Regions from separate parts of the Bradyrhizobium canariense genome, predicted to be linked through region 2. Evidence: predicted binding sites of a transcription regulator. Region 2 holds the regulator's gene; each other region holds the start of a gene.
The links. Region 2 encodes LexA, which represses DNA repair genes until DNA is damaged. Its sites were predicted from a motif close to TGTTCNNNNTGTGTTCNG; they were not measured.
Positions count from the first base shown of each region.

Region 1: a site for LexA is predicted at 6,777-6,794, ahead of BLV09_RS25365 (YifB family Mg chelatase-like AAA ATPase). Genes of this name have one in related genera too.
Region 3: a site for LexA is predicted at 4,716-4,733, ahead of BLV09_RS12445 (putative DNA modification/repair radical SAM protein). Genes of this name have one in related genera too.

Region 1 is NZ_LT629750.1:5,331,876-5,342,410, forward strand. Features, by position in the region: gene hisF (imidazole glycerol phosphate synthase subunit HisF) at 1-565, shown strand, start outside; gene BLV09_RS25345 (phosphoribosyl-ATP diphosphatase) at 647-970, shown strand; gene coaA (type I pantothenate kinase) at 981-1,937, shown strand; gene BLV09_RS25355 (PAS domain-containing hybrid sensor histidine kinase/response regulator) at 2,112-4,361, opposite strand; gene BLV09_RS25360 (hypothetical protein) at 4,600-5,067, opposite strand; gene BLV09_RS25365 (YifB family Mg chelatase-like AAA ATPase) at 5,190-6,728, opposite strand; gene BLV09_RS37460 (hypothetical protein) at 7,231-7,560, opposite strand; gene BLV09_RS25375 (mycofactocin-coupled SDR family oxidoreductase) at 8,257-9,117, shown strand; gene BLV09_RS25380 (MBL fold metallo-hydrolase) at 9,210-10,181, opposite strand.
Region 2 is NZ_LT629750.1:1,105,327-1,115,861, reverse strand. Features, by position in the region: gene BLV09_RS05555 (S41 family peptidase) at 1-1,305, opposite strand, end outside; gene BLV09_RS05550 (YbhB/YbcL family Raf kinase inhibitor-like protein) at 1,633-2,199, opposite strand; gene BLV09_RS05545 (alpha-hydroxy acid oxidase) at 2,361-3,497, shown strand; gene BLV09_RS05540 (HAD family hydrolase) at 3,515-4,144, shown strand; gene BLV09_RS05535 (molybdopterin molybdotransferase MoeA) at 4,185-5,396, shown strand; gene lexA (transcriptional repressor LexA) at 5,579-6,286, shown strand; gene BLV09_RS05525 (hypothetical protein) at 6,595-7,017, shown strand; gene BLV09_RS36990 (hypothetical protein) at 7,116-7,316, shown strand; gene BLV09_RS05520 (hypothetical protein) at 7,303-7,530, shown strand; gene BLV09_RS05515 (ComEC/Rec2 family competence protein) at 7,569-9,848, opposite strand; gene BLV09_RS05510 (helix-turn-helix domain-containing protein) at 9,974-10,294, shown strand; gene BLV09_RS05505 (hypothetical protein) at 10,470-10,535, shown strand, end outside.
Region 3 is NZ_LT629750.1:2,584,951-2,595,485, reverse strand. Features, by position in the region: gene BLV09_RS12460 (inorganic phosphate transporter) at 1-1,145, opposite strand, end outside; gene BLV09_RS12455 (ferritin-like domain-containing protein) at 1,379-1,876, shown strand; gene BLV09_RS12450 (UdgX family uracil-DNA binding protein) at 1,952-3,397, opposite strand; gene BLV09_RS12445 (putative DNA modification/repair radical SAM protein) at 3,397-4,635, opposite strand; gene BLV09_RS12440 (ImuA family protein) at 4,872-5,705, shown strand; gene BLV09_RS12435 (Y-family DNA polymerase) at 5,593-7,407, shown strand; gene BLV09_RS12430 (error-prone DNA polymerase) at 7,404-10,535, shown strand, end outside.

The sequences.
Region 1 (10,535 bases), 3.6 Mb from region 2:
AGCCTGCTTCATGCCGCTCACCGTGGGCGGCGGTGTGCGGACCGTCGATGATATCCGCACCTTGCTGCGATCCGGCGCCGACAAGGTGTCGATCAACAGCGCCGCGGTCAGCCGTCGCGAGTTCGTCAAGGAAGCTGCTGAAAAATTCGGCGATCAGTGCATCGTGGTTGCGATCGATGCCAAGCGCGTGAAGCGCGGCGGCGGCTCGGAGCGGTGGGAGATCTTCACCCATGGCGGACGCAATTCCACCGGTATCGATGCCATCGAATATGCCCAGGAGGTCGTCTCGCTGGGCGCCGGTGAAATCCTGCTGACCTCCATGGATCGGGACGGAACGCGGCAGGGATTTGACCTTCCGCTTACGCAGGCCGTCGCCGACAGTGTTTCCGTACCGGTCATCGCCTCAGGCGGCGTTGGTAACCTCGACCATCTGGTGGACGGCATCCGCGAGGGGCATGCGACCGCGGTGCTGGCGGCATCGATCTTCCATTTCGGGGAATTTACCATACGCCAAGCCAAGGACCACATGGTGCGTGCCGGGCTGCCGATGCGGCTCGATCCTTGACGACTCTTTGTGACAGAAGTGCTACATCCGATGGGGTGTAAAAGCGCTACGGCTTTAGTGGCGCGCGTGTGAGTTGAATTGATGCCGCGTTTTACGATCCATGATCTTGCCGCCACCATTGATGCCCGCGCGGCATCGGGAGGAGAGGGGTCCTACACCCGTAAACTGTTGGACAAGGGCTCGGAGCATTGCGCCAAGAAGTTTGGCGAGGAGGCGGTGGAAACCGTCATCGCTGCGGTTGAGAACGACCGTGAGCATCTGATCGCCGAAAGTGCGGACTTGCTGTTTCATCTCCTGGTTCTTCTGAAATCACGCGGCGTCAAGCTTGAGGATGTTGAAGCTGCCCTGGCGCAGCGCACGACCATGTCCGGACTTGAAGAGAAGGCGGCGCGCAAGCGCGACTAAGGGCGTTTCCATGGATATTCGCGCAGTCGAGCAGCAGTATAATCCCTACCGGGTGTTCTCCAGGGAGCAATGGGCGCGGCTCCGCGACGATACGCCGATGACGCTGGAAGTCGACGAGATCGCGGCGTTGCGCTCGATGCATGACCGGCTCGATCTCAGGGAGGTCGAAGAGATCTACCTGCCGCTTTCGCGTCTGTTGTCGATCTATGTCGATGCCATGCAGCGGCTTTATTTCGCGCAGCGGCGCTTCCTCGGTATCGAAGATCGCAAGATGCCCTACATCATCGGCGTCGCCGGATCGGTCGCGGTCGGTAAATCGACCACGGCCCGCGTGCTGCAGGCGCTGCTGGCGCGATGGTCGCCGCGGCCGAAGGTCGATCTGGTCACGACCGACGGCTTTCTGTTTCCCAATGCCGTGTTGGAGCGGCAAGGCCTGATGCAGAAAAAAGGCTTCCCGGAAAGCTATGATCTGCCGACGCTGCTGAGCTTTCTGAGCGATATCAAGTCGGGCCGGCGGCCGGTGCGTGCGCCGGTTTATTCGCACTTGACCTATGACATCATTCCGAACGAATGGATCGAGATCGACCGGCCGGATATTCTCATCGTCGAGGGCGTCAACGTGCTGCAGACGGGCCGCCTGCCGCGGGACGGCAAGGCCGTTCCAGTGGTCTCGGACTTTTTCGATTTCTCCGTTTACATCGATGCCGACGAATCGGTGCTACGCGACTGGTACGTCAGGCGCTTCCTGACGCTGCGCGACACCGCGTTTCATGATCCGCGATCGTATTTCAATCGTTATTCGCTGCTCTCGGACGAGGAAGCAACGGCCACCGCGATCGCGATCTGGGAGCGAACCAACCTCGCGAATCTCGAAGACAACATCCTGCCGACGCGACCGCGCGCGACGCTGATCATGAAGAAAGGTGCCGATCACGTGGTCGAAACGGTGGCGCTGCGGCGGCTTTAGTCTTTGCGGAAAATACGCGCGTCAGGCCGCGTCGCGAGGCCGAAAATGCCCGTGTATCGGGATAGGTCCGGGTAAGCCGGAGCCGTCATTGCGAGCGAAGCGAAGCAATCCAGAGTCGGGAATGAGACTCTGGATTGCTTCGGCGCTACGCTTCGCAATGACAGCGAGACGGTTTCACGCCGCGAGGTGCCGCGAAGCCGCCAGGCCTGCCAGCGCATCGGCAAGCTTGTCGCGATCGAGCGGCTTGATCAGGAAGCCGTCCATGCCCGCCTCGAAGCAGGCGTAGCGATCTTCCACCAGCGTATTCGCCGTGAGTGCGAGGATGGGTGTCGGCCGTTCCGGCTGGCCGGCTTCGCAGGCGCGGATTCGTTTGGTTGTTTCGATGCCGTCGAGCTGCGGCATCTGGATGTCCATCAGCACCAAGTCATAGGGAGTCCCGGCGGACTTCGCCGACAGCCATGATTCGAGTGCCGCCTCGCCATTGGTGGTGATGACCGCATGGTGGCCGAGCCTCGCCAGCAGCGAACGTATCAGCAACGCATTGATCTCATTGTCTTCCGCCACCAGAATCGAGAGCCCTCGTGCGGGGGCAATGGCTGATGTCTCGGCGTGGTCGGCATCGATCAGGGGGTCGCCGGCGAGGTTCGGCGCGGGAACTTCCGGCGCGGTCGCCAGCCTGATCGCGAGCGAAGCCGCGCGCAACGGTTTGACCAGATAGCCGGTGAAAGCAGGCGTGAGTTTAAGCTCATGCCGCGCGGCCGGCGTGAACATGACGATCCGTTGCGTGGCATGGGCGCGAGCGGCGTCGCCGAATGCTTCAACCTCATTTGCTCCGAAGGCGTGATCGAACAGGACGGCGTGCCACGATCGCTCCGGCAACAACGCCTGTGCGACGGCGATATCCGACACCATGCAGGTCTGGCTTCCCCAACGCTGCAGCCGCCGGGCGACCAGCGAGGCCTCGATGGTTTGCGGCGCCACCAGCATGACCGATTGACCGGTCAGGTCGGGCGCAATGAATGGCTTTCGTTCGCTGTCGTTACCGCCTGATGCGACGAGAGGCACCGACACCTCGAATGTCGAACCGACGCCGGGCTGGCTCTCCAGCGTGATGCGGCCACCCATTCGCTTGACGATACGTTCGCTGATGCTCAGCCCCAGACCGGTGCCGCCATAGTTCCTGGCGATACGATCGTTGGCCTGCTCGAACTCACGGAAAATTCGCTCGCGCGCCTCAGGCGCGATGCCGATGCCGGTGTCGCGCACCAGGAAGCTGATCTCGTTGGGCCAGATGCCGGGCTCGACAATCAGCGCCACGCCACCGGTCGAGGTGAACTTGATGGCGTTGCCCGCAAGGTTGAGCAGGACCTGCCGCAAGCGCGCGGCGTCGCCGATCACTTCCGTCGGCAGCCGCTCGTCCACATAGGCGGCGATCTCGAGCTGCCTGGCCTGCGCCCGCGGCGCCAGCAGTTCGGTAATATCCTCGATCAACGCGGCGAGTTCGAACGGGCGATGCTCGAGATCGATCTTGCCGGCTTCGATCTTGGAATAATCCAGCAATTCCTCGATCAGCGAAAGCAAGGCGTCGCCCGAAGTCTTCACCGCCTTGGCGTAGGTCATTTGCTCCGGGGTCAGCGGCGTATCCAGAAGCAAACCGCTCATGCCGATGATGCCGTTGAGCGGGGTGCGAATCTCGTGGCTGGCCATCGCGAGGAACCGCGACTTGGCGCGGTTGGCGGCATCGGCGTGATCGCGGGCTTCGCTGAGTGCGCGCTCGGTTTCGGTGCGGTCGGTCACATCGCGGCCGACGCTTTGCATCTCCGCCGGCTGGCCCGCATCCGTTCGAACCAGCCCTTCGCGCCATGCGATCCATCGCGGCCCCAGCGGACCGGCAATTTTCTGGTCGTGAATTCGCGTGCCGTTGGTGTCGAGCGCGATGTCGCCTTGCTCGAGAATGGCGGGTGAGAAGCGGCTGCCAACCAGCGCGCTGCGCGGTTGACCGGCCAGTTCGCAATAGGCTTCGTTGGCGAAGGTGATGCGGCCCTCGGCGTCGCGCAGAATAATCAGGTCGCCCTGTGATTCGAACAGGCTGCGGGCGCGCTCTTCGGCTTCCTTCAATTCCCAATTGCGATCGGCCAGCGCTTCATTATGCAGCAGGACCTTGCGAAGCTTTCGGTGTACCCAGCGCAGCCGCATGCTCAAGGTCGCGAGCGCGACGCAGGCGATCGCGAACAGGAAGCTCGCGCCGATGGCAAAGGCGTTGGGATCATAGCCGGAATGTTCGGATCGGCTTCCGGCGATAAAGCCATAGGCGCCGCCGAAAGCGGCGGAAAAGATCACGAACGAGCGGACCGCGAGAACGAGCCATGGATGACGTCGTGTGAAGCGGCGTATGCGCGTCTTGATTCGGAAACTGTGCTTCATTGCCAATTGCCCTGAGCTTGTTTTTTTCGTTCCGCAATCGTTTCGCACTGTCGGCGTTCGAAACGCCTTGGCGCCGCCGCCTGCCGCGGCCGACGATGCGGCGGCGACCTTGCAAAGTGCTTGAGGTGGAGTGCCCTCACATGGTGCGATGAGAACAGGGTTAATAAAGTGTTAGCAGCTTGGTCTTCGAGCGAATGGACGCCGGTTCGCGTTGAGAAAACGCGTCAAGGCAAAAGACTTAGAGCAGCGCCGCAGCCAAACGAGGGTGTTCGCCACGGGCTCCGACGATCAACGCGGCCGCTTCGCGTGCCGTGAAGGTTTTCGATTTCACGAAGATCCGATAATCGGCGGGTCCGTCATGCGAGAGATAGATGATGGGCGCTGAACCGGAGATTTTGGAGGAGATAGCGATAAACTGTGTCGCCGACGTTACCGCGCAGGCGTCGGCCTCTGAACCATCGACGTCATCGACAACGGCGAAATCGGCAGCCTCGGCGCTGTCGGCGACCTGGACGCGCACGGTGGCTGCGGCCGGATCGTCGGTGAAACTGACATGGAGATCGGCGTGCCAGGGGGCGGACGCGATCTCGAGCGATTCGTCGCCGACGGGGATGCAGGGACGCGGACCGGGGACCAATTCAATGCGTGCCAGGATGGCCGCGACCATCAATGGAACGACCGATACCAGAACCTTGAAACGCAACATGATACGCTACTCGCTCAACCCTTGCCCGCGATACGCCGGGCTTATGGTTGGCAGAGCGTAAATAAAACTCGTTACCGCCGGGTTGACGCGCGAGGCTGTCGTGTGTGGAACCGGCGATAACGTCACGCGGCGCGTTTGATGTCTTCGGCCAGCGCGCGGTACGACAAGGCTTCGGCCAAATGCAGCCGGCCGATCTTGTCGGCGCCATCGAGATCGGCGAGCGTGCGGGCGACGCGGAGCACACGATGGTAGCCGCGGGCCGACAGGCGCATGGTTTCGGCGGCGTCGCGGAGCAGCTTGGTTCCCTGCGCGTCCAGCTTCGCGATCTCTTCCAGCAGCGATGCCGGCGCCTCCGCATTGGTGCGGATATGCGCCAACCCTGCCGCGGCGTAGCGCGCGCGTTGAATGTCGCGTGCCGCGGCGACACGCGCGGCCACTTCCGCCGATCCTTCCGCTGCTGGCGGCAGGATCAGGTCAGCGGCGGTCACAGCCGGCACCTCGATCCGCAAATCGATGCGATCCATCAGCGGGCCCGAGATGCGGGTCTGGTAATCGGAGGTGCAGCGATCAATTCGTCCGCGTTTGCAGGAATAGCCGGGTTCGAAGGCGTGGCCGCAGCGGCAGGGGTTCATCGCCGCGACCAGCATGAAGCGCGCCGGATAGGTGACGCGATGATTGGCGCGCGACACCGCGACCTCGCCGTTCTCCAGCGGCTGGCGCAGCGAATCCAGCACGCGCGGATCGAACTCCGGCAGCTCGTCGAGAAACAGTACGCCCTGATGCGCCAGCGAAATCTCGCCGGGCTTGGCGCGGATGCCGCCGCCGGTCAGCGCCGCCATACTGGCGGAATGGTGTGGAGCTCGGAACGGCCGCCGGGCCGTCAACGCGCCGCCCTGGATTTCGCCGGCGACCGAGGCGATCATCGAAACTTCCAATAATTCGGACGGCGACAGCGGCGGCAGGATCGAGGGCAGACGTGCCGCGAGCATCGACTTGCCGGCGCCGGGCGAGCCGATCATCAACAGATGATGTCCGCCGGCCGCGGCGATCTCCAGCGCGCGCTTGGCGCTTTCCTGGCCCTTGATGTCGCGCAGGTCGAGCAGCTCCGCCTCGCGCTCATGCACCTTCGGCTGCGGGCGCGACAATACCTGTGTGCCTTTGAAGTGGTTGGCGATCTGGATCAGCGAATTCGCGGCAATGATCTGGATATCCGGGCTGGCCCACGCTGCTTCCGCGCCGCAGCCCGCCGGGCAGATCAGGCCTTCGTCGCGCGAGTTGGCGCCGATCGCCGCCGGCAGCGCGCCCGCAACCGGCGCGATCGATCCATCAAGACCGAGTTCGCCGAGCACCGTAAAACCATTGAGCGCATCCGGCGGGATTGCGCCGATCGCCGCCATCAGGCCGAGTGCGATCGGCAGATCGTAATGGCTGCCTTCCTTGGGCAGGTCGGCAGGCGCGAGGTTGACCGTGATTCGCCGCGCCGGCAGCGCCAAGCCGGAGGCGATCAGCGCGGATCGAACCCGCTCGCGGGCCTCGGATACCGCCTTGTCCGGAAGCCCAACGATAGCGAAAGCAGGCAATCCCGGCGCGACCTGCACCTGCACGTCGACCGCCCGGGCCTCAATTCCCTCAAACGCGACAGTGGAAACCCGCTGGACCATGCGCCCCTCTTCCCGCAATCGAGGGTAGCGGAAAGTGCCGGCTCGCGCAAGAACATTACAGGAACGGGCCGGCTGGGTACCGTGCGGACCAGATTCTCGGGGCGCTACCATAAACGGTGCCGGCGTACTCGCGCGCGGGGCAGACTCTGCGGAATATGTGGAAACTCAATGCTGATGTTTTCTATTGAGTTTCCTTGGCCTTTTTGGTTTTGGTGGCGCGACGCGCGTAAGAATTGACACAGAAACCGACTCAGATTCCGTTATATCCCGCCGCTGATAGTGGTCTTCGCCATCACGGGAATAACGACGTTACTTTGCAATGGGTGGAGATTGCTGATGAAGCAAACGCGCCAATTTGAGAAGTTCAAAGAAGCCGCTCGCGCGTTAGAGACAGACGACAATGAAAAGAATTTCGGTGAACGGTCAGGTAAGATAGCTCACTTCAGGCCAGAAGCGCGGGCCATGGCCCACACTTCAGATTGTGCGGTTCACAATGGTCCGGCTATGCTGCCGGGTCCCTGTACCTGCAGAGCGGCGAAAGCTGGCAAATGATCCCGCGCGTCATTGCGCGATCATTCAGCTTGTACTCTGGGCGCGGCCCGTCGAACTCAAAGATAGTGAGTTCAACATCTCGCATTCGATCTAATCGGAACAACTTCCAATTGACGTGCTCGTTCGATGCCGAGGCTCCGTCGATCTGAAAGGCGCGAAGCAGAATTTGCCCCGCGGATCCATATCCGAGTGCGTGGCACTCAATTGATCTTGTTCCGGGTTCGTACCAAATGTTGACGAGCTTGCACTCGTTGATGGCCGCTTCAAGTAGTTCACGCATGCCAATTCTCCTTGGCATTGCGAGAGCCGACTCTTGACCGTGGTCCCGGATCATGTGACGATTCGGGTGTTGATACTGGTCCGTTGTCGGCTCTCTGGGTTGATACGGAACCTCACTACGAAGCCGCTTTGGGTCGCCACCTGGGGCGGCTTCTTCGTTTGGTCCATCCGGCAACAAAACAGTACCGAACACCCCGAAGTCTCGGACAAATTCAGGACGCCCGTCAAGGACTAGTACGGGTACCTGAATCAAATACTAAATATGGTGGAAAAGGGAGAAAGCCGCGACAGGCGTTCCCGTTAAGTATCTGTAATTACAGTATAAATTCCGGTTGGAAACACTCTGCGGGAGCGGAGAATTTGCGTTTTACCCCCGCTGTTCACAGGGCAACTATTTATCATTCATTAAGAATTGCTTGCCTGCGAATCGCGATTCTGGCTTTGCGAAGTGCACAATTCCTCCCGCCCCGCGTCTCGCGCAAGAACATTGCAGGAACAGAGTTTGATCGGCCGCGTGCCCCTGACCTCCGCTTCGAGCGTTGCGAACGGGCGCTTGCCCCGTTGCTGTCACCTGCGGCCCGTCCGTCCCTTTCGGCAAAAGTGGGTTGCCGGTTCGGGCGTTTATCCAGACGCAATTCGGGACCAGTCTATGTGAGCTGGTTATAGGGCAGGGCGAAGCTCACGAGAGGTTAAGACAATGTCCAACAGACGGCTGGAAGGTAAGGTCGCTATCATCACCGGTGCTGCCCGCGGGATTGGGCGCGCCACTGCGGTGGCTTTTGCCCGCGAAGGCGCTGCGGTCATGGGAATCGATATTGCGGGTCCCGTCAGCTCCGCGCTGGAAGTGGCGCCTGCGAGCGCCGACGAACTCGACGAGACCGGTCGGCTTGTCGACGCGGCGGGCGGCAAATGGGCGTCGCGGCGGCTCGATCAGCGCGATCTGCCGGCGCTGCGCGACGCTGCGGAACGAACGGTCCAGGCCTTCGGCAAGATTGACATCCTGTTCGCCAATGCCGGTATCCAGTCCTTCAAGCCGCTCCTGGAGATGGAAGATGTGGACTGGCATGACCAGATCGACGTCAATCTCACCGGCACCTGCAACGCCATCCGCGCCGTAGCGCCCTATCTGGTCAAGAATGGTGGCGGGCGCATCATCGTGACCTCTTCGACCCAGGGCCGGCACGGGACTAAATTCGGTGCGGCCTATTCGGCCTCCAAATGGGGGATTATCGGGCTGATGAAATCCGCAGCGCTGGAGCTCGGCCAGTACGGCATCACCGTCAATGCCGTCATCCCCGGACTCATCGACACGCCGCTGACGCGGCACCGGCAACGTTATGCCCAGGCCGTCGACGATCTGAACAACGCCGAACCGATCGGCAGGCTGGAGGCCGAGGCCAAGCAAAGGCTCACTGCCAAGTCACCGCTCGGCGTGCCCTGGATCGAGCCGGAAGCCATCGCGCCCGCGGTCGTGTTCCTGGCGAGCGACGAGGCTTACATGGTGTCGGGCGCGACCTATGACGTGACCGGTGGCGACAGCGCCAACAACGCGACCTAGGCCTGTTCGGCTCTGATTGAATCAGAACCGGCTCTGGTAAACGCTCAGATTTGAGGGCGACCGCTTGGCCGCCCCCGGAGCGTTGCAGCTATTCAGAGCGTCATCACCATCGGCTCGGCGATGTAATGAAAACCTTCGCCGGTCTTGACGACGTGGCCATAGCCCGGCCACGGGAAGTGATAGGACATCACAGCGATCTTGTTGGCCGCGAGCATGTCCAGCATCTTCACCCGCGACTCCGCCGCCTGTTTCGGATCGGTGTCGTAGGAAAATTCCATCCGCGGCTTTTCCATCAGCAGGATCTGGTGGTGGGTCAGGTCGCCGAGGAAGGCGAAGGATTTGCCGTCCGAGCTGATCATGAACATGTGGTGGCCCACGGTGTGGCCGGGCGCGGCGAGCGCCTGCACGCCGGGCAGGAATTCCTGGCCGTTTTTGTAGAACACCAGCCGGTCGCGCACCGGCAGCAGATTCTTGCGGGCGTGAACCACGAAATCCTTCAGCGGGCTGCCCAGCTTGCCCTCATCGGTCCAGTAATCGAAATCGCTCTGGGCGATGTAGTACTGGGCGTTCGGGAACAGCACCTTGCCGCTGGCGTCGACGACACCGCCGATGTGATCGATGTGGGCGTGCGAGAACACCACCGCGTCAATGTCTTCGGGCTTGATGCCGGCTTCCGCCATGCTCTTCTGCTGGCGGCCGGTGGTTGGCCCGAACGCCTGCGATGTGCCCATGCCGGTGTCGAACAGCACGAGCTTGTCGCCCATGTTGACGATCGGCGAGTTCTGCTCGAGCACGATATTGTCCGGCGACAGGAAGTTGTCGCTCAGCATCTTCTTCATCTCTTCAGTCGGCACGCCGATAAAGGTGCCCTTGGGATCGCCGAGCGGCAAAGGCCCGTCCGAAACCACGGTCACTTCAGCGCTGCCGAGATTGAAGCGGTGAAAATAGGGCGACTGGGTGCCGAGTTTGGGGGCTCGCGCCTGCACGCCGCCGCCAAGCAGGGTGGTCGCGCCAAGACCGGCGCCAAGGGCAAGCAAGGATCGTCGCGAAACATGGGATGTCATGCGTCTTCCTCCACTATTTCTGTAATTTTTGCGCGTTTTGGTCGCCGGCGCGGATCTGCCGCTCGATCTCGACCGGGCACCAGAATGCTGCGCCCGGTTTCAAAGGCTGGCAAGAAGAATTGGACGTTTGAAGAGCACGAAGTAGAAACGTTTCAACCGTACAACCAAACAAAGAAAATTATTTTCTGCGCCGCTTCGCCTCGATCGTGTCCCGGACCATCGCGACCAAATCAGCGTTGCGAGGCCGTCGAAGCGACTCGGTAAAAAGACGTCGAAGAGAACAGATACATTGCGACGGATTCCGCTAGGGTTATCCCAATAGTTCTTCTTTAAAACGGTTGGAATGGCTGATGC
Region 2 (10,535 bases):
CGGCATATCCGCCTTGACAGTGACGCCGCGCAGCAGATCGTAAGCCGCGCCAAGCGCCTTGTCGTTCTTCTCGTCCGGCGGAACGTAGGCCTGCGAGCCGGTCTGCTCTGCACCTTCGGCAGAGAGATGGCCGCGCATGGACGCTTCTCCCTTGGTGTCGGAGCGGCCCTTGAACTCATCGGGCACGTCCTGCAGCACCTCGATGTCAGGCGTGATGCCTTGTGCCTGGATCGACCGGCCGGACGGCGTGAAGTACCGCGCCGTGGTCAGCGCCAATGCACCGTTGCCGGTACCGAGCGGGATGATCGTCTGCACCGAGCCCTTGCCGAACGAGCGTGTGCCGATCAGCGTTGCGCGCTTGTGGTCATGCAACGCGCCCGCCACGATCTCGGAAGCCGACGCGGAGCCTCCATTGATCAACACGATGAGCTTCTTGCCCTTGGTGATATCGCCGCCCTTTGCGGTGTAACGCTGGGTTTCCTCCGGCGTACGGCCGCGCGTCGAGACAACCTCGCCTCGCGGCATGAACGTGCCGGATACGTCGACGGCCTGATCGAGCAAGCCGCCCGGATTGTTGCGGAGGTCGAGGACGTAGCCTGCGAGCTTATCCTGCGGGATCTGCTTCGATATGTCGGCAATCGCGCTCTTCAGCCCATCTTCGGTCTGTTCATTGAACGAACTGATCCGGATATAGCCGATGTCGCCGCCATCGGTATGGAAGCTGACCGGCTTCACCTGGATGATTTCGCGCTCGAGCGAGACATCGATCGGCTTGTCCACATTCTTGCGCTCGATCTTGAGCTTGGTGGTGGTGTGGACAGGCCCCTTCATCTTGTTCACGGCCTGCTCCAGGGTAAGGCCCTGAACCGCGTCGCCGTCGATATAGGTGATCAAGTCGCCGGACATGATGCCGGCCTTCGCCGCGGGGGTACCGTCCATCGGCGAGACAACCTTCACCAGACCGTCTTCCATCGTGACCTCGATCCCGAGGCCGCCGAACTCGCCGTGAGTCGTTTCCTGCATGTCGCGCCAGGCCTGCTCATTCATGTACCGCGAATGCGGGTCGAGCGACGTCACCATGCCGTTGATCGCACCTTCGACAAGCTTCGAGTCGTCGGGCTTTTCGACATAGTCGGCTCTGATTCGCTCGAACACGTCACCGAGCAAGTTCAACTGCACATAGGTGTCGGAACTGGTCGCCGCCTTTGCCGCCGCGATCCAGAACTCGCTCCTTGGCCCACTCACGAGAAGGGTCAGGCACGTACCGGCTAACGCGCCGAGGAAAAAGACGGAATTTTTGCGCATTGTTTGCGAACCTTCTCGCTGTCAGTTGCTGCCACGGGGGCCGGGTAAAATGACTGAACTCGACCGATAGCCTCACAATACCATTCTGGTGTCATTGAGGCCGGAACGCCATCACCGCGGAATATTGATGGACCGGCGGTCTGCCGCGAATTAACGACGATATACGCTCCCGACCACCGCCGCACAGCCGAAATTGCGCTTTATGTCCAATTTGTAATTGGCTGGTTCCCGGCACGGTTCAAGTCGACGAAACCTCCCGCGATCACGGGCTGTTGCCGACAATTTGTGCAACGGCCTGAAGCCGGCCCCGCCTTGCGGGTGTCCATCTCATCGGCCGTAGAGACCAGTCAAGGTCGCCTTCGCCAGGGTATGGAAGTGCAGGTCGAAGCCAACCAGCGCCGCCGAGGCAGAATCATTCTTGGCATCCGGCAGCTTGTCCACATCGACGGCGAAAACCGTGATCTGGTAGTGATGCGGCTTGTCACCGGCCGGCGGACAGGGGCCGCCATAGCCGTCGGACCCGAAATCGGTCCGGCTCTGGATCGCGCCCTTGGGCATCAACTTCTTCTTCGTCTCGCCCGCCCCCTTGGGCAACGACGTCGTTGCCGCCGGGATATTGAACACCACCCAATGCCACCAGCCGCTACCGGTCGGTGCGTCCGGATCGTAGATGCTGACGGCAAAGCTTTTGGTACCGCCCGGCGCCCCGCTCCAGCTCAGGGCCGGAGAGACGTTACCGCCGGCACAGCCAAATCCCTTGAACACCTGCTCATTGGCAATGGTGGCGCCCTCTTTGATATCGGCGCTGGTCAGGCTCATGCTCTGTGCGTTGGCCGCGCTCGCGCCAAGCGCGCTCAGGCCCAGCGCCGCGATCCACACGGATAGTCTTGGCATGACGATTCCTCCACGCCGGGGATTCCTCCCGATCGGGCAACCGGGATTTCTGTTGAGGTCCCGCTGATACCAGCCATAACAATTTTCGGGATGGCGTGAAAGCTCCGGAAGCGATAGGCGAAAGGTCAAGGCAAATAGTCAGGCAATCCCGGGAGGAAACCATGAACGAAGCGACCCGCATCCGGTCGGCAACGACTGCCGAACTCGGCGCCAGCTCCGAAGAATTCCAGAACCTTCACGAATTCGTCCGCAAGGCGCGCGCCAACCTCAACCAGAATGCGTGGGACTATATTGTCGGCGCCGCCGAGACCGAGACCACCATGCGCCGCAACCGCATGGCGCTTGACGAGATCGCGTTCCGGCCGCGCGTGCTGCGCAACGTCGCCAAGGTCGATGCGTCGGTCGAACGGTTCGGCCGCAAATTGCGCCTCCCGGTCGTGCTGGCGCCGGTCGGCGCGCTCGAAATCTTCGATCCCACGGGCTCGGCTGCAAGCGTTGCGCGGGCAGCCGGCACGTTCGGCGCGGGACACATGCTGAGCTCGGTTTCCGAGCCCGGTCTGGAAAAGGTCGCAGAGGCCGCGCCTGACGCCTTGCGCATGTATCAGCTTTATGTTCGCGGCGACGACGCCTTCGTCGAAGACTGCGTCAGTCGCGCGGTCTCGAACGGATATAGCGCCTTCTGCCTGACCGTCGACACCGCGCATTACAGCCGGCGCGAACGCGATATCGCCAAGCGGTATGTTCGCGCCAGCCGCTTGCGCGCCACCGGCGGCGACTTCCAGAAGGGGCTGGAATGGCGCACCGTGAAACTGATCAAGGACAAGTTCAAGATTCCGCTCGTCATCAAGGGCGTCGCGACCGCGGAAGATGCGCAGATCGCGGTCGATCACGGGGTCGAGTGGATCTATGTGTCGAACCATGGCGGACGTCAGCTCGATCACGGCCGCGGCTCGATGCACGTGCTGCCGGAAATCGTCGCCGCCGTTGGCGGCCGCGCCAAGATCATGATCGACGGCTCGTTCTGCCGCGGCACCGATATCGTCAAGGCGATCGTCATGGGCGCCGATCTCGTCGGCATCGGCCGCCTGCAATGCTGGGCTCTGGCGGCCGGTGGCGAAGCCGGTGTGCTGCGGATGCTGGAGCTGCTCGAAGACGAGGTGATCCGGTGCCTCGGACTGCTCGGCGTCAAAAATTTCGCCGAGCTCGACAACTCCTATCTGCATGCGGCCGCGCCGACCCATCTGCCGCATGTCTTCAGCGCCTTTCCGCTGCTGGAGATCGATCCCTACCGGTATTGAGGGCGGTGCTATCGGCGATGGCTTCACCCCTGCTCGCTCCCGGCTCAGCCGACGCGTTGTTGTTCGATCTCGGCCGCGTTGTCCTCGATATCGACTTCGACAAGGCGCTGGCGTGCTGGGCCGGGCATGCCGGCTGCGAGCCGGCGCATCTGCTGGGCCGATTTGCGCACGACGACATCTATAGGCGCCACGAGACCGGGCAGATCGCCGACGCTGAATTCTTCGCGAGCCTGCGCGCTTCACTGGGCATCGGCCTCTCCGATGCCCAGTTCCTCGAGGGCTGGAACGCGATCTTTGCGGGCGAAATGCCCGGCATGGCTCCGCTGCTTGCGCGCGCAGCCAAGCGCCTGCCGCTCTACGCCTTCTCCAACACCAACCGGCCGCACGTCGAACATTTCTCCAAAGCCTTTGCCGGCGTGCTCGGCCATTTCCGCGAAATCTTTCTGTCCTCCACAATCGGGCTTCGGAAACCCGACGCAGCCGCCTATGATCACGTGGTGAAGGCGATCGGCCTGCCGGCGGAGCGTATCGTTTTCTTCGATGATCTCGCCGAGAACATCGAAGGTGCGCGGTCGCGGGGTTTGACCGCGGTCCACGTGACATCGTCCGACGACGTGGCGCGCGCGCTGACCGCGCTCGGTATTTGAAGTATCCGGGTTTGAAGGTTTTGGATTTGGGAGTCTTGCCGTGGCGTTGATGCCGGTTGCCGATGCGCTGTCTGCGATTCTCGCAGGCGCCGAGGCATTGCCTGAGGAAATGGTCGCACTGGATGCGGCCCACCACCGCGTGCTCGCGCGCGACCTTGCGGCGTTGCGCACCCAGCCGCCGCAGGCGATGTCGGCGATGGACGGTTACGCGGTGCGATCAGCCGACGCCTCCGAGGTGGGCGCGCGGTTCAACGTGATCGGCGAGGTGGCGGCGGGACGGCCTTTCGATCGCGCGGTTCGACCGGGCGAAGCGGTCAGGATCTTCACCGGCGGCGTGATTCCCGAAGGCACGGACGCCATCGTCATCCAGGAAGACACCAAGGTGGATGGCGCGCGTATCACCATCTCCGAGGCGACGGCCCCCGGACGGCATATTCGCCCGGCCGGTGTCGACTTCAACCAAGGCGACGTGCTGCTCAAGGGCGGATCGCGCCTCACCGACCGCGATCTCTCGCTGGCCGCCGGCATGAACTACCCTGAACTCGCCGTCCGCCACCGGCCGAAGGTGGCGGTGCTGGCCACCGGCGACGAACTGGTGATGCCGGGATCGCAACCCGGGCCCGGGCAGATCGTCTATTCCAACGGCTATGCGCTGCGCGCGCTGGCCCGTGCGGAGGGGGCCGAGACCATCGATCTCGGCATTGCCGCCGACACGGTCGAGGCCACCACACACGGCATCCGCCGCGCCCGCGATAGCGGCGCTGACATCCTCATTACGACCGGCGGCGCCTCGGTCGGCGACCACGACCTGGTCAAGCAATCGCTGGAGGCCGAGGGCGTCACAATGGCGTTCTGGCGGATTGCGATGCGCCCGGGCAAACCGATGATGCACGGACGGCTCGGCGCCATGCGGGTGATCGGCCTGCCCGGCAATCCCGTGTCCTCTTATGTGTGCGCATTCCTGTTCCTGGTGCCGTTGATTCGCAGTCTGTCTGGCCGTTCGACCATCCATCACGTCATCGAAACCGCACGGCTGGGGCGCGATGTCGTCGCCAACGATGTGCGCGAGGACTATCTGCGCGCCCGCCTCGAGGAGCGCGCCGACGGCGCTGTCATCGCCACACCGGTCAATCATCAAGACAGCTCGCTGCTTGGGAATCTCGCTGCGGCACGGGCACTTGTGATACGTCCGCCGTTCGCGCCCGCCGCTGCTGCCGGCGCTGCTTGCGACATCCTGCGCCTTCCGCGTTGATCGCCTCGACGGGACGAAGCCTGATCGCGTTCACCGGAAATTAAGTGGTTGCGGAACACATATCGAACATATAGTGTCCGTTCATGATTTGTTTCGAGTGCTGATGTCTATCATGGGAGTCAATGAGCTCCCGGTTCATGTCTCGGAATCGAACGACACCATCCATCGGGGGACTGCTCGAGATGCTCACGCGCAAACAGTACGAACTTCTGCGTTTCATCAATGAACGGCTGAAAGAAGCCGGCGTACCGCCCTCCTTCGACGAGATGAAGGATGCGCTGGATCTGCGTTCGAAGTCCGGCATCCACCGCCTCATCACGGCCCTGGAGGAGCGTGGCTTCATTCGCCGCCTGCCCAATCGCGCCCGCGCCATCGAGGTCATCAAGCTACCCGAGCTTTCCGGAAACGGCGCCGGCGGCAGCCGCCGCGGCTTCACGCCGAGTGTCATCGAAGGCACGCTGGGCAAGGTCCGCAGCAGCACCGTCAGTTCCGAGGATGACGGCAACCACCCGGTCGCCGTGCCCGTGATGGGTCGGATCGCGGCCGGCACGCCGATCGAAGCCTTGCAGACCCGCAGCCACACCATCAGCGTACCGCCTGATATGCTCGGCTCCGGCGAACATTACGCGCTCGAGGTGCGCGGCGATTCGATGGTGGACGCCGGCATCCTCGACGGCGACATGGCGCTGATCCAGCGCAACGAAACCGCCGAGACCGGTGATATCGTAGTGGCGCTGATCGACGAAGAAGAAGCAACGCTAAAACGCTTCCGCCGCCGCGGCGCGTCGATCGCGCTGGAACCGGCCAACACCTCCTACGAAGTCCGCATCCTGCCGCCGAACCGGGTCAAGATTCAGGGCAAGCTGATCGGGCTTTACCGGAAATACTGAGCCAGCATTGGCCTCAAAAGCCTGTCATTAGACCTGATCCGGATTGAAACCGGTTTGGGTTTAATGGCGGACAGGTGAGGTATCGGGGTCACGCCGATTCAGTGATTTGACCGCAGGGCTTTGCGTCGCCTCGCAACAGACGAGGCGCAGCCCGATCGATCAAATAAACGTATTTGTGATCAGGTTGGTTGGCTGCAGCCGCATAATTGCCTCCAAGCAGGCAAAAACTCACACACTACTGTCCACTCTGATAGAGGCCTGCGCCTCTAAGCGGCGCGGGTTGGCTATCTCTAACGAGGAGCAATCCGATGTGTGACTATAGCCTGCACGCTGTCGCAACACGCCCCGCCAGGGTTGGAGAGACCCTGATCTCCACGACATTCCCTGGAACTTCGACTCGCGGTTTCGCCTCCGAAAGTCAGCCCGCGGTGGCGGTCTGCATGCTTCCGGGGACCGAACTGGCGTTCGCCGAAAACGTCAAATACGACAACCGATGGATTTGGACCAAAGCAGTCAATTTCAGAGTGGGAAAATTCGGCGTGGTCGACCCCGACCTTCCCCATCGTCATCATGATGCGATCGAATTCCCGGACGGAAGCCGTGTCCTGGTGACGCTGCTCTGTGAAGGGCAGCGGGTGACCGTGCTGCAGCTGCCGGTGGTTCATCAGGCTGCCGAGCCCACGCACGCCACTGCCGGCACGAACGCCTCAACGCCGGTCTCCATTGGTTGAAGTGGTCCGGTATATTCCCGCCGGTTGCGGCCGGCGGGGCCCGACCAGATCACGGAACATCAGCAGATACCGTCATACCGAACTGTACGAGTAGCGTCATGGATCGTCGGGACAGCGCACGGATCGAAGAGCGAAACAATCTGAAACTGGCGCTGGCGACATTCGCTTTACAACTCGATGCCTTCGAAATGCGTGTCGGCGGAGGACCTTCCAGGGCGGGCATCAAGCGTGAAGGTTCTGCCCTGCCCGCTGATCTCAGGCACGAGGTTCAGGAGGAGAACAGGGGTGCCCGTCGATAAGGTCACGTGGCATCAAGTTGGACGGGTGGCCGAACCGGGCCGCTACATGTTTAGATTCGGCTGGCTCACGGTATCGGCGGAAGATCTTGCGGTCTGGGAGCAATTCCCGCATGCGGCGTTTACGCTGGTCAGGACGCCGGCCGCGAAAGACGATGATGAGTTTCACCTCGGCGCGTTCGAATTGAGAGAAGATGCCTCACACGGTGAGCAATGAGGCCGCGCCCGTCCGGAGGCGCGCCTTGCGAAGCCAGCTCACTCCTCCGTTTGCAAATCGGCCTCCGAGGGCGTCGCATCGATCGTGCGCGGAACGGCGGGATGCACCAGGCTCGGTTCAACCTCGTCGTCACCCGCAACCGCAGGCGACCATGGCCGGTCGAAACCTTTTGGTTTGACGGCATCGACGACAAACCCGTCGCGCGTTCGCCGCAGCGCCAGCGCTCCCTGCCGTCGCAGGCGATCCGTCGTGATGACAGGCGAGGCGCATGTGGACGGCGGCTGCCTCGCCGTCACGATCAACGTTGCGCGCTCGCAATCATCGGCCAGCGCCTCGGGCCGCAGCGCCAGCGTGACGAACGCGCCGCCGGCCATCTGCGTCACACATCCTGCATCGTCGCATGAGACGCCATCCGCGAGCGAAGGGGCCACCGGCAGCCGCGCATCGGCATCCGCGGCCAGCCATTCCTTGATCAGAAACGCATCCTTGGCACTCCGCATCAGATGGAGCTGCCCGTCCTTGCCGCGGACACCGACATTGTGACCGTCACCAGAGATCAGGATATCCGGCTGTGGAACCGCCAGCGCCCAAGCCGTCGCCAGCAGCAGCACGATGGCGCCGGACCAGCGCAGCGGCGTCCGCAACAGCCCCAGCAAAATGATCCCGATGCTGGCTGCGATCAGCGGACCGATGCCAAATGCCGTCATCCGCCCGATGGCGCCGGGGAGTGCGGCGACCCACTCAGTCACCACGATCATCCAGTCGATCCCGATCCCCATCAGCCACCAGAACACGCCGTCCAGACCGAACGGCATCGCGAGCAGCCCGAGCATGCCCGCCGGCATCACCACCGCCGATACCACGGGCATCGCCGCCAGATTGGCCAGCACGCCATAGGGCGTCACCCGGTGAAAATGAAACGCGGCATAGGGCGTGGTCGCCAGCCCCGCCACCAGTGACGCCAGCGTCAGCGTCATCAACTCCCGCCCGCCCCAGAGCGCCACCTTGGCGGTGACGGAGTTGTCGGGCGAGGCAAACAGGCGGGGCATGCCGATCTGGATCAACGCCACCAGTCCCAGCGTGGCCGCGAACGACATCTGGAAACTCGGGTGCACCAACGCCTCCGGCGCGAATGTCAGCACGATCATCGCGGCCACCGCCAGCGTCCGGAACGTCACCGCACGGCGGTCCACCATCACCGCGATCAGCACCACGGCCGTCATGAAGAACGACCTTTGGGTCGCGACGTCGTTGCCGGACAGCAAAAGATAGAATGCCGCAGCGGCCAATGCTGCGGCCGCCGCCCATTTCTTGATCGGAAAGCCCGTCGTCAGCACGGGGAACAGCGCCAGCAGCGCGCGGATCGTAAAGAACACCACGCCGGCCACGACCGCCATGTGATAGCCGGAGATCGAGAGCACATGTCCAAGGCCGGAAATGAACATCGCATCATTGACGGGCGTCGTGATCGCGTCGCGACGGCCGGTTAGCAAAGCGGTCGCGATCGCCCGCTTGTCGCCATCGAGCGTGGTTCGAATGCGGGCGTCGATCGCATCGCGTAACGCCTGCATGAATGCGGCGTAGCGTAACGAAAGGCCGCCGCTGACCGGCGGCTCGACGGTCTTGATGGCGCCCGTGACGAAGCCGGAAGCGCCGATGCCCTGGAAATACATGTCGCGGCCGAAATCGTAACTGCCGGGCCGCAAGGGTGCGAGCGGTGGCTGCAACCGCGCTTTCAGTTCGACAAAGCTGCCGACATCGGGCGCAGCCCCCTTTCGCACCGACAGGCGAACGCGTTTCAGCTTTGTCGATGAGCGCGGCGCGTCCATCTGCGTGACCCGCAAGACGAAACGGTCGGTGCGCTCGCGTATGTCGCGCGCTTCGACGAAGCCCGAAAGCTGAACCGAATACATCGGCCGCGCCAGCACGTCATGGGCGATCAGGGCCGTCTTCCACGTTGCCGCGGCGAAGCCTGAGGCCATTGCGGCAACCATCACAGCGACGGGAAATATCTTTTGCCGACGCAGCAGAAAAGCCACGGCGCACAGCGCTGTCGCGGCGACGGCGGTGACCCATTCCACCGGCTCATGGTCGGCGGTGAAATAAACCGCGATTCCGACGCCGAATGCGACGGGCACCCAGGGCAGCAACCGGCCGGCGCCGGCTTCCGCAGCGATCCATTCGCGCAGCTTCGCGATGATGGACGACCATACGTCGAAACCGGAAGGCGCATAGGCGCCGGCCGGCGCCGCGTTACGCGGCGGCCAGGTCCCGGCAAAACCCTGCGTCCGGCCGGGAGCCCTGCCCCGCTCTGCCATGCGGTTACGCCTTACAATCCCGTTAGGACCACAATGCTACCGCAAGGTTTTGCCAGTCGGATAGCGGAACGGATAGAGAATCACGTCTAACCCCGCAGTCGCCTCCAGCCTCAGGACCAACCTTCGTGACCGGCCCCGAACTCAAAAAACTTCGCAACGATCTCGGTGACGCGATCGGCAAACCCTTGTCCGCCGCCGACATGGCGAAACTCTGCGGCCTGGCACCCGGCAGCGGCGGCGACACGATCCGCAGATGGGAGGTCTCCGGTCCTTCAGGTCCGGCGGGGGAATTGCTTCGCATCCTGGCGATGGCCAGCGACCGTTACCCGATCCTCGAAAACTTCAATGTGTTCGACCGCTTCAACATTCCGCAAAAAGAGCGGCCGGCGCGCCGCGCGGAGTTCCGCGAGCAGATGCGCAACGAGATTCGCCGTCGCCTCGGCTAATCGCGTCTCTTGAATTTGTTCGCCGCAGCATTTTCGAGCGAAGCCGATGCTGGCTCGCACGAGATTATCCACTTATCCACCGTATCGATGCGCGCAGCACAGCTCGTTGATCCCAAACGCTTGCGTGCTGAGCGACGTTGCGAGACACTTGCGATGGGCGGATCGAGTGCGGGCTATGAACAAATCGGATGCGGGTTTCGATTACGACCGCTATCGCAGATTGCTGGCTGAAGCGGATAGC
Region 3 (10,535 bases), 1.5 Mb from region 2:
TCGTTACGGGTGTTGCCGACGAGATCGGCGGGGACCTTTGCCAGCGTTCCGTACTGATGGACCTGGTCGCTGATGTCGCAGACAAGCACGGCCAGCGACGGATAGGTGCCCTCGTTGATCTCATGTTCCGCAACATAGTTGGTCACAGCCGGCCGCGGATTGCCGATCACGTTGAAGCCGGCGGCCTTGCTGTCGATGATCTTGCTGGCAGCGATTGAATTCGTGCTGAACTGCTCGATCTGGCTTTCGGGCAAGGCGCGGTTCAGTGCATAGGCCGTCGGCACCGTTCCGATCAGAATGAGCATGATCAGGCCCATGCCCTTCTGGCCGTCGTTGGATCCATGGAAGAAGCTGACCAGCGTACAGGTCAGGATCAGAATGCCGCGAATCCACCATGGCGGCGGCTGATCGCCCACCGGTTCGCCGAACAAGGCCGGCGTAACACGCAGCAATACCGCCTTGAGGACGAAAAGAAGCACAGCCGCCAGCACGAAGCCGAACAGCGGCGACAGCAGCAGCGCCTTGGCGATACCGGCCGCCTGCGACCAATCCACGCCGGAGGTGCCGTTACGGCCGCGCAGCAAGGCATTGGTGATACCGACGCCCATGATCGATCCGATCAGGGTGTGCGAGCTCGACGCCGGCAGGCCGAAATACCAGGTGCCGACGTTCCAGATGATCGCTGCGATCAAGAGGGCGAAGACCATGGCGAAGCCGGCGCTGCTGCCGACCTGCAAGATCAGTTCGACGGGGAGCAGCGACACGATGCCGAAGGCGACCGCGCCGCTTGAGAGCAACACCCCGAACAGGTTGAACATGCCCGACCAGACCACGGCGGCGTTGGCAGGCAGCGAGCGGGTATAAATCACCGTGGCGACGGCGTTTGCGGTGTCGTGGAAGCCGTTGACGAATTCGAAGCCGAGCGCAATCAGCAGCGCGACAAAGAGCATAAGGTAGGGCAGGTACGATGTGACCCGCGTACCGGTCGCGTCGACGTCGGAATAGATGCTGTAGGCGACGAACAGGAGCGCAGCCGCAACCACCCCCATGTAGATGATGCCCTGCAGCGGATTAATCCCGCCATCGAGGTTGGGGCCTTTTTTAGCGGCGGGCTCAATCGAACCAGGTAATGCAACGTCGCTCATGGTAAATTTCTCCAAAATCCGGTGCCCGGACTTTGCGCGATCGATGTGACAGCCACGTGAAATGGCCACGAAAGTCCTGTGTTGAGATGCCGTCAAATCGAGCTTCGGTCCGGTCGGCCGCGCCAGGCGTCTCCGCGGCTTTCCTTTTGAAATGATAGGAACATTGCTTGGGAGGTGACGTTGAGCTGCCGGGTAGACCCCGCATTTCAGTGACGTCTCAGAAGGAGCGTGCCATGACCGCCAAGGACAAAGACCTCAACGACCTGTTTCTCGATACGCTCAAGGATATTTATTACGCCGAAAAGCAGATTTTGAAGGCGTTGCCGAAGATGGCCAAAGCTGCCAGTTCCGACAAACTCCGCGCGGCGTTCGAAAAGCATCACGGCGAGACCGAAGGCCAGGTCGAACGCCTCGAGCAGATATTCGAGCTGATCGACAAGCCGGCGCGCGGCAAGACCTGCGACGCGATCCAGGGCATCCTCGATGAGGGCAAGGAGATCATGGACGAGTACAAGGGCTGCGAGGCGCTCGACGCCGGCATGCTTGCCGCGGCCCAGGCCGTCGAGCACTACGAAATCTCCCGCTATGGCACGCTGAAGCAGTGGGCGCAGCAGCTCGGCATGAAGGACGTGGTCCGGTTGCTGGATCAGACCTTGCAGGAAGAGAAGAAAACCGACCAGAGCCTGACGACGCTCGCGGAAGCCGCAGTCAATCTTGCCGCGGCAGCCTGAGATCAGGCGTCGAACCCGTCATGCCCGGCGAAAAGCCGGGCATGACGGTCGATCGACCGGCGTTTCCAGGAAGATTCAGGCCGCGTGCGCGGCTTTTTTCAACAAATCGGCGGCAATCCGGAGATCATCGACAAAGCGCTGATATTCCCGCGCCTTGGCGTCTTCGTCCGGCAATCGCAGCAGATAGGATGGATGCACTGTCACCAGCGCCTTGATGCCGTCCTGGAGGTCAATCAGGCGCCCACGGTGCTTGTTGATCGGTGTGATTTTTCCGAACACGCTTTGCGCCGCGGTTGCGCCCATCGCGACCACCAGCGCGGGTTGGATTGAGGCCAGTTCGCGCTCGTACCATGGCCGGCATGCCCTGATCTCCGGCGTGTTCGGTTTCTGATGCAGGCGGATTTTGCCGCGCGGCACAAACTTGAAGTGCTTTACCGCGTTGGTGACATAAGTCTTTGTGCGATCAATGCCGGCTTCTTGCAGCGCCCGGTCGAGCATCTGTCCCGCCGGTCCGACAAAGGGCTTGCCGGCGAGGTCTTCCTTGTCGCCGGGCTGCTCGCCGACCAGCATCACTTGCGCGTGCTGCGGACCTTCGCCGAACACGGTTTGCGTCGCATCTTTCCAGAGCGGGCAGGCGCGGCAATCGGCTGCTTCCTCGCGCAACGCTTCGATAGTGCCGGATCCTGCATGCGGGGGTTTCATGGGTGGCTCCGGCCGTTTCTGGGACTTATGCGGTTCGGTTGCGGCTTTGGCGATCATGGCACCGGCCAGGCGTTCGGCATCGGCGATCAAGGGTTTAATGATCGAGGCTTCCGGCAGGTTCCTCCAGTATTTCCTGGGCATCTCGGTTTGCATGGCTTTCACCTTCAGCCGGGCCGGATTGAAGATGCTGGCGTAGTACCGCCGCCAGGTTTCCTCCAGCCGGTCCTCGCTCGGCGCGTCAGCCTTGCCGACGCCGGATGTCATGGAGACCGCATGGCCGTCCCAATGGGCGCAGACGTCAGGGGTCAGGATCGACCAGGGCATGTCGGCGAAACGCCGCGCGAAGAACGGCGCGGCCGCCTCGACGATGTGATGCTCAGGTTCGAACCAGGCCACGAAATGCGATTTCTGTTCGCGCCCGACTTCGCGAAAGCGGACGAAGGCGTGCATCTTGTGTTCATCGCGGCGCACGGCCCTGGCCATTGCCGTGACCTGCGCGACATCGGGATCGGTCGCGACGTCAAGCAGATCGTGGTTGCTGCGCAACCGCCACAGCAGGCGATAGAGGATCGCAAAGCGCTGGGGATCGCGGTGCAGGATCGCGGATTGCGCCAGTTCGACGAATTTGGCTGACACGTTGAAAGTGCCTGACGCCGGTTCAAACGGTGGAGCTTCGGCGGCTTGTTCGAACAGTTCGGGCTCGCTGCCGCGCAGCGTCCATGTCACGTCGGACGGGTTCACATGGTTCAGCGCCAATGCCCGCGCAGCTTTACGCCAGCCATCGAAATCTGTTTCGTTGTCGAGGGTTATGAGGTGCATCAGAAGCCAAATCCGAGCTGTTTCGCCTTCGGCTTGAACCGCTCCGCCAGCCGCGCATCGTCCAAAAGATGCGGTGGCGGCCGGTGATCGCTGAGAACGACGAAGGGCAAAGCCTTGTTTCGGGGGATGTGCAGCCGGGCCAGATCGGCGACGCGAATGGATGTGACGCGGCGGGTGGCGATGATGCGGTCGACCGCCTTGGTGCCGAAGCCGGGCACGCGCAGCAATTCTTCGCGGCTGGCGCGGGCGATATCGAGCGGGAAGCGGTCGCGGTGCCGCAGCGCCCAGGCGAGCTTTGGATCGATGTCGAGCGGCAGCATGCCTTCCGCCTGGTCGACGATTTCGCCGACATCGAAACCGTAAAACCGTATCAGCCAGTCGGCCTGGTAGAGCCGGTGTTCGCGAACCAGCGGCGGCGCGGCTAAGGGCAGGGCGCGGCTGGCATCGGGGATCGGGCTGAACGCCGAGTAATAAACCCGCTTGAGCTTGTAGGAGCCATAGAGATTGGCTGACGTGTCGAGGATGGTCTGGTCGTTGGCGGCATCCGCGCCGACGATCATCTGCGTGCTCTGGCCGGCCGGTGCAAAGCGCGGCGGTTTTGTTCTCGTCGGGGTCTTGCTGTTCTCCTGCGCTTCATCGAGTTTCAATCGCAGCCGGCCCATGGTGCGGCGGATTGCGCGCACATCTTTCTCCGGCGCCAGTTTCGCCAGACTCGTCTCTTCCGGGACTTCGATGTTGATGCTGAGGCGATCGGCGTATTTGCCGGCCTGCGCGATCAGCGCGTCGTCGGCTTCCGGAATGGTTTTCAGATGGATGTAGCCGCGGAAGTGATGTTCTTCGCGCAATTTGCGCGCGACGCCCACCACCTGCTCCATGGTGTAGTCGGCGCTGCGGATAATGCCGGAGGAGAGAAACAATCCCTCGATGTAATTGCGGCGATAGAAGTCGAGCGTCAGCTTCACCACTTCATCCGTTGTGAAACGCGCGCGCGGTACGTTGCTCGAGGTGCGATTGACGCAATAAAGGCAGTCGTAATTGCAGGCATTGGTCAAAAGGACTTTCAACAGCGAGATGCAGCGTCCATCCGGCGCGTAGGAATGGCAGATGCCCATGCCGGGGGCGGTCGAACCCATGCCCTTGCCGTCGCTGCTATCCCGCCGCTCGGTGCCGCTGGAGGCGCAGGAAGCGTCGTATTTGGCTGCATCCGCCAGGATTTCCAGCTTGCGTTGCACATCCATCGCTGAATCCTCTTGATTCCATTCATGAATCGCCTGAAGCGCCAATTCGATTGACTCCGCGGGCCCTGTTAGCTTTATATTAGAACATATCATGAACAAATGAGCCAGCTTCGGGTTCATGCAAAGAACCACTGGCAGTCCAATATTTTCGAGGAGCGGCGCATGTGCGAGCGCGATCAGCAAAAGTGGTCGCCGGTTTTGCGTCCGATCGCGCTCACTTTTTTTAAGAGGGGCGCATGATCTTGTCGCCAAACCGCTCACACTTTGGCGGATCATGCGCCGCACGCACCAGCACGCTTGCGACTTTACGCGGCAGCATCGAGCGCATCGAAACGCCTGGCGCTGCGTACGCGCTCAACAGGGTGCCGCTCGGCCATGCCGAGGCGGATGCGACGCTGCAGGGCGGCCTCGCCAGAGCTGCCGTGCACGAGGTGTTCGCCGAGGGACACCAAAGTGGTGCGGCCACCGGGTTCATCGCAGGGCTCGCGGGGCGGGTGTCATCACGCCGGCCTTTGGTGTGGGTGCGGCAGGATTTCACCGAAATTGAATCAGGCGCGCTGTCGATGAGCGGGTTGGCCGAGCTTGGCCTCGATCCGCGGCAATTGGTGACCGTGCGCGCGGCTGATGTCGACGGCGCGTTGCGAACGGCGGCCGATGCGCTTGCCTGCGATGCGGTGGGCGCTGTGGTGCTGGAAGTCTGGGGCGAGGCACGTCAACTCGACCTCGTCGCCAGCCGCAAGCTGACGCTGACCGCACAAGCCTCTGGCGTCACCTGTCTGCTGCTGCGCGTGGCAGCAGAGCCGTCGCCTTCAACCGCGGAGACAAGATGGATCGTGCGCGCGGCGCCTTCACTGCCTGCGGCGCCCTGGAGCACATGGGGTGCGCCTGTGTTCGACGCGCAGCTCATTCGAAATCGTCATGGCCTTGTTGGGCGATGGATCATGGAATGGAAATGTGATGAGTGCCTTTTCAGCGAACCGGCGGCGTATCCTCAGCCTGTGGCTGCCGCGCCTGCCCATCGATCGCATCAAACGCCAGCTCGGGTGCAACAACAGCGCCGCGCCGGCTGAATCGTTTCAGCGTGAGGTGGGTATCGGTTCGCGTGAAATTTCTCACGACTCGGATGGTCGGCTCTCTCCCCCCTTGCGGGGGAGAGTTGGAGAGGGGGGTAAGCCGCAAACGCCGGAGCTTGCGGGACCCCCCTCCCTAACCTCGAGAGCGAGCTTTGCTCGCCTCGGCCCCCGCAAGGGGGGAGAGAACGACACCAAATCGCGAGATGGTTCAGATGACGCCCCCAGCATCGTCGTCGCCAAGCAAAACAACGCGCTGCAGATTTACGCGCTGGATGATGCCGCCGCCCGTCTCGGCCTTGAGATCGGCCTGCCGCTCGCCAACGCCCGCGCGATCTCTCCGCAATTAAAAGTATTCGATGCCGATGAAGTTGCCGACGTCAAAACATTGAATGACATCGCCGACTGGTGCGACCGCTTCACGCCGCTGGTGGCGCTTGACCCGCCACATGGCTTGTTTCTCGACATCACCGGTTGTGCCCATCTGTTCGGTGGCGAAGCCGCGTTGATGCGTCTGGTGTGCGAGGTGTTGACCGCGCAAGGCTTTACCGTCAGCGCCGGGATTGCCGGTACCCCCGTCTGTGCGCGGACCATGCGAAGTCATGTCCATGGCCGCATCGTTGCGGATGGCGAGGAGGCCGGCGCGGTCGATCCGCTGCCGGTGTTTGCCCTCGGCGCCGATGACGCCATCACCCGGGGCCTGCGCCGCGCCGGGCTTAAAACCATCGGCGATGTAGCCTCGCGGGCGCGCCACGAAATCACCGCGCGGTTTGGCGCTGGTTTCACGGCCCTGCTGGAACAGGCGTTAGGGCAGGGCGATGCGCCGATCAGTCCCCGAAAGCCGCCGCCGGATTATATCGTGGAGAAACGCTTTGCCGAGCCGGTGGCGACCGATCAGGTGATCTCCGTGACCTTGTCCCGTCTGGCGCAAATGCTGGTCGCGGCAATGGACAAGCAAGGCAAGGGGGCACGGCGGCTGGAAGCGAGCTTCTTCCGTACCGATGGCGCGGTGCGCTCGATCGTGGTGGATACCGGGCGGCCCGTGACCCGGAGCGAGATCATCGATCGGCTGTTTCGCGAGCGGCTCGATGCGTTAAACGATCCGCTCGATCCCGGTTTCGGCTTCGATCTCATTCGCCTGTCGGCGAGCCGTACCGAAATCGTGGTGCAGCAGCAGCGCGATCTCGATGCCAATGTGCATGACAATGACGAACTGGCGGCGTTGATCGACCGTATTGCCGCGCGCATCGGCGGCAAGCGCGTGGTCGTGTACTTGCCGCAGGATACGCATATTCCGGAGCGCGCGGTGCTGGCCGCGCCGGCGCAGCATCATTTGGCCGCAGCGATGCAGGCGGCGTGGCCGGCTCGTGTGGAGAGCGAGCCTCCATTACGGCCGCTGCGGCTGTTTGAAAGACCGGAGCCGATCAAGGTGCCGTTCGCAACGGTGCCGGATGGACCTCCGCATCATTTCACCTGGCGCCGCGCCACCCATGCGGTGGTCCGCGTGGAGGGGCCCGAGCGCATCGCCATGGAATGGTGGAAGCAGAACGCCGAGGTGCTGACGCGCGATTATTTCCGCATCGAGGATGAAGCCGGACTGCGTTTCTGGATTTTTCGCGATGGCCTTTATGGCAGCGAACTCATGGACGGTGAGGGGAAACCCACGCCTGCCAACTGGTTCGTGCATGGATTGTTCGCATGACGGCTGTTCGCATGACCAAGTCAGGCGGTATTGCCCCAACGCCCGGTTATGCCGAGATCGGCATCACCACGAATTTTTCATTCCTGCGCGGCGGATCGGATCCGCGGGCTTATGTGCACCAGGCGAGCGAGCTCGGCCTTCCCGTGATCGGCATTGCCGACCACAACACCCTGGCCGGCGTGGTGCAGGCTTACAAGGAACTCGACAATCCCGACGTCATGCACAAGCCGAAACTTCTGATCGGCTCGCGCCTTGTCTTCATCGACGGCACGCCGGATATTCTGGTCTATCCGCGCGATCGCGCCGCCTATGGCCGGCTGTGCCAGCTCCTCACCCGCGGCAAGCGGGGAAACGATACCGAGAAGATCGAGAAGGGCGAATGCCATTTAAGGCTCGATGATCTCCTGGAATTTTCCGAAGGCCAGCTTCTGGTGTTGACGCTGCCGCACCGCTATGAGGCGGCCAGCGCCTTGAAAATTCTGGAACGGTTGCAGGAGAGTAGCGCCGATGGCGTGTGGCTGGCGGCGAGCCTGCTGTATCGCGGCGATGACCGGCGCCGTCTGGCACGGCTGCATCACCTGGCTGCGACGGCGGGGGTGCCGCTGCTCGCGACCAACGAGGTGCTGTACCATCATCCCGCGCGCCGACCGCTGCAGGATGTGCTCACCTGTATCCGCGAGAAGACGACGATCGATGCCATCGGCAGGCGGCTTGAGGCCAATGCCGAGCGCTATCTGAAGCCGCCGGGTGAAATGGCGCGGCTGTTTCGCGATCTTCCGGAGGCGATCGCGGAAACCATGCGGTTTGCCGATCGCATCGTGTTTTCAATGGATCAGCTCAAATACCAATATCCGGACGAGCCGGTGCCGCCCGGCAAAACCGCACAACAGCATCTGGAAGACCTGACATGGGCGGGTGTGAAGCAATATTTTGACGGCAAGATTGACGATACGCTCCGTGCGACCTTGAAGAAGGAGCTCGATCTCATCGCCGAGCTCAAATACGCGCATTATTTCCTCACCGTGCACGACATCGTTCATTACGCACGCAGCCAGGACATCCTTTGCCAGGGCAGGGGATCGGCGGCGAACTCGGCCGTCTGCTACGTGCTCGGTATCACCTCCGTCGATCCGACCAAGGTCGATCTGTTGTTCGAGCGTTTCATTTCCAAGGAGCGGCTCGAGCCGCCCGACATCGACGTCGATTTCGAACACTCGCGGCGCGAGGAAGTGATGCAATATGTCTATCGGCGCTATGGCCGGCACCGTGCCGCGATCATCGCAACCGTCATTCACTATCGTCCGCGCAGCGCGATCCGCGATGTCGGCAAGGCGCTGGGGCTGACGGAGGATGTCACCGCGGCATTGGCCGATACCGTGTGGGGAAGCTGGGGCAAGGGTCTCAGCGAGATGCAGGTGAAACAGGCCGGGCTCGATCCCCAGAATGCGATGATCGAGCTCGCCGTCGAGCTTGCCACCGAGCTGATCGAATTCCCCCGGCATCTGTCCCAGCATGTCGGCGGCTATGTGCTGACGCAGGATCGGCTCGATACCTATGTGCCGATCGGAAATGCCGCGATGGATGACCGTACCTTCATCGAATGGGACAAGGACGATGTCGACGCGCTGAACATGATGAAGGTCGATGTGCTGGCGCTGGGCATGCTTACCTGCATCCGCAAATGTTTTGATCTGATCGCCGATCATAAGGGCGCGCGTTACGAACTGGCCGATATCAAATCAGTAGACAACGACGAAGTTTATCAAATGCTGCAACGAGGCGAGTCGCTCGGCGTATTCCAGGTCGAGAGCCGCGCGCAGATGAACATGCTGCCGCGCCTGAAGCCAAAGACATTCTATGATCTCGTCATCGAGGTCGCGATCGTGCGGCCGGGGCCGATCCAGGGCGACATGGTGCATCCTTACCTGAAGCGCCGGAAAATGAAGCCCGAGGATATCGAATATCCGTATCCCAAGGGCGGCAACAAGGATGAACTCCGCAACGTCCTGCACAAGACCCTCGGCGTGCCGCTGTTCCAGGAGCAGGCGATGCGCATTGCCATCGAGGCGGCAAAGTTCACGTCCGAGGAAGCCAACGGATTGCGCCGCTCGATGGCGACCTTTCGTAATCTCGGTACGATCGGCAAATTCGGCGACAAGATGATCGGCAACATGATCGCGCGTGGCTACGATCCTGCATTTGCCAATAATTGCTTCGAGCAGATCAAAGGTTTCGGCAGTTACGGTTTCCCGGAGAGCCATGCGGCGAGCTTTGCGCAGCTCGTCTATGTCTCGTCATGGCTGAAGCATTATCACCCGGACGCGTTTTGCTGCGGGCTTTTGAACTCGCAACCGATGGGCTTTTACGCGCCGGCGCAGATCGTCGGCGATGCCCGCAACAACGGCGTCAAGGTGCGTGAGATCGATGTTTCCTATAGTTTTGCCCAGAATACATTAGAGGAGAAAAACGGCGACCATCACGCCGTGCGGCTCGGCTTCCGCCAGATCGATGGCTTCAAATGGGCCGATCCGGATGATGAGCGGTTGAAGAAAATTCAGGCGTCATTCCGGGATGATGCCTCCACACCGTCATTCCGGGATGGTCCAAAGGACCAGACCCGGAATCTCGAGGTTGTATCGCGAGATTCCGGGTTCGATGCTGTCGCATCGCCCCGGAATGACGATGTTGTGGTGACGCCCCGGAATGGCGATGAGAAAGCAGACGACTGGGCCGAGTGCATTATCGCGGCACGTAACCGCCGTCCCTTCACCTCGCTGGAGGATTTTGCCCGCGACACCGGCTTGCCCAAGCGGGCGCTGATCCTGCTGGCGGATGCCGATGCGTTTCGCTCCATTGGGCTTGATCGGCGTGCGGCACTTTGGGCGGTGCGGCGATTACCGGACGATGTGCCGCTGCCGCTGTTCGAAATCGCCACCGCGCGCGAGCAGCCCGACGAAAACGCAAAACCGTTGCCGCTGATGCCGCTGCCGGAGCAGGTGGTCGCCGATTATCAGACCATCCGCCTGTCGCTGAAGGGCCACCCGATGCAGTTTCTGCGGCCGACGTTTTCGCGCGAGCACGTCATCGCCTGCGCGGAGGTTTGCCATGCCAACGATAAAAAGCGTGTG